2 regions of the Synechococcus sp. 60AY4M2 genome follow, and region 1 is predicted to be linked to the other one. Evidence: riboswitches for the same ligand, from Rfam matches in the RefSeq annotation. Region 1 holds a riboswitch; the other holds the start of a gene.
The links. A riboswitch is a leader RNA that binds a small molecule or an ion and turns the genes downstream of it on or off. The one in region 1 is predicted to bind cobalamin.
Positions count from the first base shown of each region.

Region 1 (3,993 bases):
AAACGGATCCCGGCGGTGCAGATCGACGTTCGCCGCCGCGAGCCAAGGGGTTGGCTGGATATCACCTATTTGGATGAGGACCTGCGGATTGGGCGTGGCAGCGAAGGGAGTGTGTTTGTCCTGCAGCGGGTGAGCCGAGGCTGCGGCTAGCCGGAGGTGCCAGAGAGTTCGGCGGCGGCAATTTCAGAAGCAGTCGTCTTGGGAGTTAGGGTAGAGCCTATCTCCCAGAGGGTCTGCAGGGCGCGGTAGGACTCCCGCAAAGTCCGCAACTCCTGTTGGGATTGCTCCAGTTGCCGGGCCCATTCCTCCTGTTGGGAGCGCAGCTTTTGGTTTTCGGATTTTGTGCGCTGCAGGAGGCGCTTAAGTTTTTGCTGCTGCTGCTGGAGTTGGGCCCGCTCGGCTTCCGACTGCTGCAGTTGGATCCCTTGCCGTTCCAGCTCTATTTTTAGGGTGGTAACTTGCGATTGAAGTTGGCGGAGCCTGTGGCGCAGTTCCCGCTCTGGTGTGGGTTTGGCCGGTTTGGAGTTTGGGGAAGAGGGCGGGGGTGATGTTTGGAGATTTTGCAAGTGCCGTTGCAACCGTTGGGCTTGGGCCTGCAGAACTCGGCACCGCTGCTGCTCGCTGCGCAGTTGCGCTTGGGGGCGTTCGCAGGTTTGGATTTCGGCTTTCACCTGCTGCTTGGTGCGGTCGAGGATCTTTTGGTGGCGAAGCTGGGTTTGGCGGATCTCCTCAGCCACTTGCAGAGGACGCGGATCCACTTCGGGTTGCCGCGGCCTACCACCGTGATCGGCAGGATCGAAGGGAGACACAGCCGCCAACAGCGATTCTCGAAAGTCAGGCCAGGAATGCGACTGCAGACCCATCTGAACCAGCCGCCAAACCCCGTAGGAGGCCCCAATTGCAGCCAGGAGCCCAGGGATCCCGGCCAAGGACAGGGAAACCTTGGGCAGGGTCGGCAGGATCTGATCCAGCAGGCCCACCACCAACGCGAAGACAAAGATCCCGCTCCCCGCGGCAGCGGCACCTGAGACCCAAGAGGAGCGGGAGAACATCATCGTTTCTGTTTTTTCGCTAGCAGAACCACCGGAGCAGGAGAACCAGAGGTCAGGTTCACAGATCGCCTGCCTGCATCTCAGTTTATCCCGCCGGCAGCCTCTGTTTCTCGCTTAGGGCACTTGCCAAGCCCGCTGGTGGTAGCTCTGCAATTCGGCCCAGGGATCCGCTGCTGCTGCGGGGGTATGGCCGTGGTTGTGGTGATGGTGAGAGTGATGGTGATGGGATCCGTGCCCATGGGAGTCATGGTCATGGTGATGAGTATGCCCCGCTCCCAGCTCTGCGCTCACCGCCAGGCGAAACTTGCAGAGGTGGCAGTTCATCAGGGTTTGGCCCTGGAGAGCTTCCTGCTCCAGTTGCTGCAGGCTGTGCAGCACCGCGTCCACAAGGCCCAATTCCGGCAGCATCAGCCAGTCGATCTCGGGGTATTGGCGTCGCCGTTCTTGCACCGCCGCCTCGATTTTTTTCACCAGCACCCCTGTAAAGAGAAAATAGGGCAGCACAACCACCCGGCGCGGCTGCCAAGAGAGGGCCCGCTCCAGACCCACCGGCAGGCGGGGATGGGTGATGCCGATAAAGCAGGTTTCCACGGCAGCAAACCCGGATCCTTCCCAAAGCAGCCGGGCCAGCTTACAGGCTTCGGCGTTGGCTTCGGGATCGCTGGAGCCGCGACCGACAAACAGCAACACCGTTTCCGCCCCTGGGATCTGCTGCGGCTGGGCAGCCAGCAGAGTGGCCAATCGCTCCCGCAACAGTTGCAAGATCTCGACCCGGATCCCCAGCGGCCCGCCGTAGTGGATGCGCAACTGCGGGTGGAGGGCCTGCAGACGATCCAGCTCCACCGTCACGTCGAACTTGTTGTGGCGCGCCCCAAAAAGCAGCAGCGGCAGGGCCACGATCTCCTGCCACCCTTGGGCCAAGCATTGTTCCACCCCCTGGGCAATACTGGGCTGGGCTAGCTCCAAAAAGCAGGGGATCACCGGCCGATGGGGGGTGAGGGATTGATAAACTTGGGCCAGCTCCAGAAAGGCTTGCTGCCCTTCAGGGTCACGGGATCCGTGGCCGATGAGCAACAGGGGCAGGGGGACAACAGGAGACTGCCCAACCGCAAGCGGAGGGGAAACACTGAGGGTATTCAACACAAAAAACTCCGTTCCTTGTGAATCGCAAGGGGTACAGGACAACGGCAGGTGGGTGTTCTGGCTGAGGGAGGGATCCCATCACAGTTGCGTCACAGTGGCGGACTTGCACCGCGCTTTCCCCAGTCTGCCTGAGCCTTTTAGGTTAGCTTGCCGCTTGTCGTTCACCAAGCCCCCTGGGGGGGATGTCCTTGTCTGCCAGAAGATAGCCCTGAGGCATGAGCGGTACGGCAGACTCATGCTCAAAGGGCAGCAAAACTGTTGCCGCGCTAATCCCCCTTGCCCCTGGGAGAGGGCCTAACGCCGGCCCGCTGGTCTGGGGGGCTGAAAGTGTCGCAGGCGCAGGGCATTGGCGACCACCGAAACGGAACTCAGGGCCATGGCTGCCCCCGCCAGCATAGGGTTGAGCAACCAGCCTGTAAAGGGATAGAGCGCCCCAGCGGCAATCGGGATCCCCAGCGTATTGTAGATAAAGGCGAAGAAGAGGTTCTGGCGGATGTTGTTGAGGGTGGCCCGGCTGAGTTGAATGGCTGTGGCGACTCCCCGCAGATCCCCCGACATGAGGGTAATATCGCTGGCGGCCATCGCCACATCCGTACCTGTGCCAATGGCGATCCCCACATCGGCTTCTGCCAGAGCCGGAGCATCGTTAATGCCATCTCCCACCATCGCCACCCGGTGTCGAGGTTGTCTGAAGCTGCGAATGTAAGCTGCCTTCTGATCGGGGCGGACTTGGGCAATTACCCGCTGAATGCCTGCCTGCCGGGCAATCGCTTGGGCCGTAGTGGGGTTATCCCCGGTTAGCAGGATCACCTCTAGACCCATCTGTTGCAGCTGTTGCACTGCCTCAGGAGAGGTGGGTTTGAGCGGATCGGCAATGGCCAACAGCCCCACCAGACTCTGGGATTGCGCTACGCCGATCACCGTTTTGCCCTGGCTTTCCCAATTCTGAACCCGCTCTGACCAAGAGGGATCCCAAGGGATCCCCATCTCCTGTAGCCAGCTCAGCCGACCGATGCGGATCCACTGGTCTTCCACCCAGGCTTCTGCCCCACTGCCTATCCTTGCCTGAAAATGCTGGGCAGGAGGGATGGCAATTTTTTCCGCTTCGGCTTTCTGCACCACCGCCTGGGCCAAAGGATGTTCCGAGTGCCGCTCCACCGCCGCTGCCAGGCGCAACACCGTCAGGGGAGAGGAGCCGTGGGCCCAAATATCGGTGACGGTAGGGCGACCTTCGGTCAGGGTGCCAGTTTTGTCCAAGACCACCGTGCGCAAGTGGTGGGCCAATTCCAGGCTGTCGGCACTTTTCACCAGGATCCCCAATTCTGCCCCTCGTCCCGTGGCCACCAGGATCGAGGTGGGGGTTGCCAACCCCAGCGCACAAGGGCAGGCGATGATCAGCACCCCAATCGTGTTCACCAAGGCCAGCGTCAGGTTGTCCGCCAGCACCCACCAGAGCACGAAAGTTAGAACTGCCACCCCGATCACTGCCGGCACAAACCAGGCAGTCACCCGATCCGTCACCTGTTGAATTGGGGCTTTGGATCCCTGAGCTTCCTGCACCAAGCGCACGATCTGGGCCAGAACTGTGTCTTTGCCCACCCGCCGCGCTTCCATCACAAAGCTGCCCGTCCGATTCAGCGTTGCCCCAATCACCTCATCCCCCGCCGATTTGAGTACAGGCAGGCTCTCGCCGGTCACCATCGACTCGTCGAGGGTGGAGGATCCCTCTAGGATTACCCCATCCACCGGCACCTTCTCGCCGGGGCGCACCCGGATCCGATCCCCCACCTGCACCTCC
Region 1 covers NZ_AUMZ01000001.1:2,335,351-2,339,343, forward strand. Annotated here, with positions in the region: gene SYN60AY4M2_RS10265 (PAP/fibrillin family protein) at 1-150, shown strand, start outside; gene SYN60AY4M2_RS10270 (hypothetical protein) at 147-1,055, opposite strand; gene SYN60AY4M2_RS10275 (sirohydrochlorin chelatase) at 1,167-2,195, opposite strand; cobalamin riboswitch at 2,225-2,361, opposite strand; gene SYN60AY4M2_RS10280 (heavy metal translocating P-type ATPase) at 2,490-3,993, opposite strand, start outside.

Region 2 (3,993 bases), 1.7 Mb from region 1:
AGATCAAGGGGGTGCGAAAGCTGCCGGCGTAGCTGGCCCTCAAGGTAGTTCCCTCGGCAACTGCCCACCGGATCCCCACAGCCGGCGAGGTGGCCGAGCCGTTGGCCAAACTGCTGAAGTCCTGACGGATGCCCAGGTCGAGGTGGAACTGGGGATCCGGGCTGTAGTCCAGGCGGGCAAACAGGGCCCCCTGGTTAACCGTATCGTCGTAGTTGATATTGGCAGAACCCCTGGCAAAAGAAAAAGTCGTATTGCGGGCTGAGATAGAGCGATAATCTGCCCCCAAAACTCCCTCTAGGTTTTCGCCGGCCTGCCAAGCATATTGAAGCTGGGATCCCCAGCCATTGCGCAAGATGACGTCGCGGGATCCCTGGCTTTGCGGAGCGCTGAAGCGGTAGTTGAGATCGTCCAAAAAGACTCTTGCCTGCAGGGATCCTGTTTCCTGAGTCCACAGCCAACTGAGATCCAGCAGCAGATCGTTGGTGTTTTGCTCTGCGTCGGGAGAGGGAAACTCTACACTGCCGGGCACGCGAAAGGCTTTGTTGAGGTAGAGGGCGTTGGCTGTTAGGACTTGATCTTCGGCCAGTTGCCAGGTGAGCTTGGCCTGCAAGTTGTGGTACTCCACCGCCGAGTTTTCCCGCCTGCCTGACTTGCCCAGCCGCTCAATGGCAAAGGGAAAGTCGTTGTTACTTTGCAGACGGCGATAGCTGAGCACCCAGCCCAGATCCTGGGCTTGGCCGCGACTTTGGATCCCTTGCTCATTGAGACCGTAGCTGCCGACCGCCGCTTCCAGCACCGTCTCCGTTTCTGGCTGCGGCTCCACCGTGACGATGTTGATCACGCCGCCAACGGCGTCTGAGCCGTACAGGGTAGAGCCGCCGCCGGGGGAGACTTCAATTCGCTCGACGACATCGGTGGTGATTTGGGAGAGGTCAAACCCCCCGAAAAAACCCAGATCGTTGAGAGGGCGGCCATCCAAGAGCACCAATACCTGCGCCGTTCGCGCCCCTCGCATGAATTGAGAGCTAAGAGCTCCCAACTGAGTTCCCGCTGTGCCATTGCTGAGGATCCCGGGCAAGTAGCGCAGGGCTTCCTGCACCGTCCTTGCCCCTTGCTGGCGCATCTGCTGGCGGGTGATGACGTAGACTGGGCGGGAAGACTCTCGCAGCAGGCCGGGACGGCGAAACGGGGTGGTGACGGGTTGATTCAAAATCTCGGCGCTGAGGCCGGTATCCAAGATTGCCTGCCCCCAGGCCGGGATCCCCAAACTCAAGATCCCCAGCCCAAGGCTGAGACATACAGTTACTTTCATCCGGTTGCTCCTGCTTCCGTGCGACGCGGAAGGGCTAAGCTTTGAGCCAAAGCCGCAGGCGGGCATCCTGACTGAGGGCCTCAGCCCATCACAGTTGCGGCACAGCGCCGGATTTGCACCGGACTTTCCCCATTGCTTGCCCTGGCTGATCCCCAGGACAACCTGACGGCACGGCTTTCCTCCCCATTGCTCTGGAAAAAGCCGTGCTAGGCATCATACATTCCCTGCTGGGGAGTTCCTATCCTGCCGGGGGGGATCCCTGGGCAGTGAGGTCAACGGAAGATCATCTCCGCCACCGCGTCAAAGCCGGCGTCCAACAGCCGATCCAAGACTGACTGGGCCTGGCTGCGGCTGTCGTAGAGGCCGGCCTGCAGCACCCTCCTGCCGTTGAACACGGTCTCCACCGCTTCGGGGACGAGCTGCCGCAGCCGCTGCAAATCGTCGCTGCCCTTGGGGGTCACCAGCACACGAAAGCGGGTGGCCGACTCTGCTGGGGCTACCGCCGGTTCTGGAGCCGCGGCAACGGGAACAGGGGGGGTTGTTGGGCTGCTGCCCGCTTGTCGGCGAGCCGGGGGTGGCAGGAGGGTAGTAATATCCGTGAGAGGAGCCACAGATTGCTGGCGGACGGGAGTGGCAGGAGCAGGCTCAACCGGTTGGGCAGGCGTGGTGGAGCCATCGGGGGTGAAGGGGACGGCAACAAACTCCTGGGGTTGAGCGCCTGCCGGCTGAGGGGGGGCACTGGGCAAAATGCGCCCTCCCGATCCCGCTGCAGGAGGGGGAACGGGGGCAGTCGATTGGGGCACCGTCACCACCGGCAAGGTGGGAGAGGCCGCCGCCGGCTGGGGATCCCTGCTGGGAGCCGGAGGCTCGGCCTGCGGAGTTGTGGGCAGCGTCAAGCCGCCTGCCGCAATGGGTGGCGGGGCGTTGCTGGGCAGCGCAGCCACCGTGGTCTGGCCGGCCAGATCCAGCTCCCCTTTGGTTTTGCCGGCCAGTTGGTTGCCATTGGCGTTGAGGCGCAGGCCGCGGGTGGCGTTGTGGATGTCGTACTGGCCGTTCCCCTCAAAGATGTTGTTGCCGGGATCCGAAGCCGTGCCCAAATCTGGCTGGGCGGTGGTGATAGCTGTCAGGCCAGTCTCCAGGTTGCGGGCAATGAGATTGTTGCGCAGGATGGGACGGGCGCTGCCGCCGACCACAATGCCGGTGCGGTTTTGCAGGATGCGGTTGTTGCGCACAATCGGCGCCGAGCGCTGGTCGATGGTGAGGCCAAAGCCGGTCTCTTGGAAGAGGTTGTTGACAATGGTGGGCTGGGAGGTGCCCAAGACGGAGATGCCGTTGGCCCCGTTTTTGTAGAAGCGGTTGCCTTCTATCCAGGGGTTGGAGGCGCCGGCGATGAAAATGCCGTCGTGGATGCTGCCCACAAAGCTGTTGTTGAGAATGCGCGGGGAAGCCGATTCTACCCAGAGGGCGTAGCCGCGCCGACCCTGGTTGCGCAGGGTAACCCCCCGCACCTCTGAGCCGGTCTCTGCCAGCAGGGCAACGTTTTGCCGGGCCAAGGTCGGGCTCATGTAGGTGCCGCCGCCATCGATCAGGTAGCCCTCTCCCAAGGTGGACTCGTCCCCGCGCAAGATAAGGCCGGCCTTGAGGCGGATGGGGAAGACTTCGCCGCTTTCTGCGCTGTACACCCCCGGCAGAAGCTGGATGATGCTGCCGGCTGGCGCCCGGCTGATGGCATGGGTGATGGTCTTGAAGGGGTTGTTGCGGGATCCATCCCCTTGGGTATCGCTGCCATTGGCGGCATCCACAAAAATGGCGGGGCGGTCGTCCGGCAGCGGCGGCGCTTGGGGCAGGGCCTGCTTCTCCAAAAGGCCGGTGTCCAGGGAAGTTTGCGCCCAACTGGGATCCCTTCCTGCCGCCAGCAGTAAGCTGGTGCTCAACAGCAAAGAGGTGGCCAGTCGCGTCAGCGTCGCGGAGCCGTGACGCTGCAACCGCAAGTCAGGCAGGACTGCTGTAAATTGGTGTTCGCCGGATTTCTGCAGACGGATGAACGATAAGGAAGAGATCATAGGAGTCATCCCCACACCAGGCTGGGCCAGAGAAAGAAGGAGGGTCGAGGCTATCCTACCAAACCTGACAGGCAGGATCCTGCCCTCTTCCCCAACTCCAAATACGGACTGATGCAGGCTTCTTTTTGTAGATCCAACGCTACCCCTAGAGTATACCCTTGCCATGACCGACGAAGCCCTTGCCCGCGAAGGCTCCTCCCAAGAGTTGCCGCTGGCTTCCCTCTCGTCTGGGCGCCCCCTGCTCAACCTGCTGTTGTTGGGGATCCCAGCCCTGCTGCTGCTGCTGGGCCAGTGGGCAGGGCAGCCGGCCCTGGGCTGGGGGGCGGTGCTGGCTTGGCTGGGCCTGGCCGGCTGGTGGGGGCAGCCGCTCTGGGTGCAGATCGGGCGCGACCTCTGGCAGTGGCTGACCACCTGGCCCAGCCTGGGGTGGGCGGCAGCAGCTCTCGGCTTGGCGGTGATGGGAGGATTGGTCTGGAGTGGAGCCTCCTCGGCCCTGGGATCCCTGAGCTGGGAGGCCATCGGGGCTTTGGGCGAGGTGTTCGGGGCTACAGGTCAGATCCTGATCGCCCTCCTGGCCGCCTACATCGCCTGGCGGCAGTACGTCATCTCCCGCGACCT
Region 2 covers NZ_AUMZ01000001.1:604,010-608,002, reverse strand. Annotated here, with positions in the region: gene SYN60AY4M2_RS02665 (TonB-dependent receptor) at 1-1,312, opposite strand, end outside; cobalamin riboswitch at 1,352-1,493, opposite strand; gene SYN60AY4M2_RS02660 (DUF1565 domain-containing protein) at 1,585-3,375, opposite strand; gene SYN60AY4M2_RS02655 (pentapeptide repeat-containing protein) at 3,539-3,993, shown strand, end outside.
Region 2: linked by a shared signal. The riboswitch ahead of SYN60AY4M2_RS02665 (TonB-dependent receptor) and the one ahead of SYN60AY4M2_RS10275 (sirohydrochlorin chelatase) in region 1 are both predicted to bind cobalamin.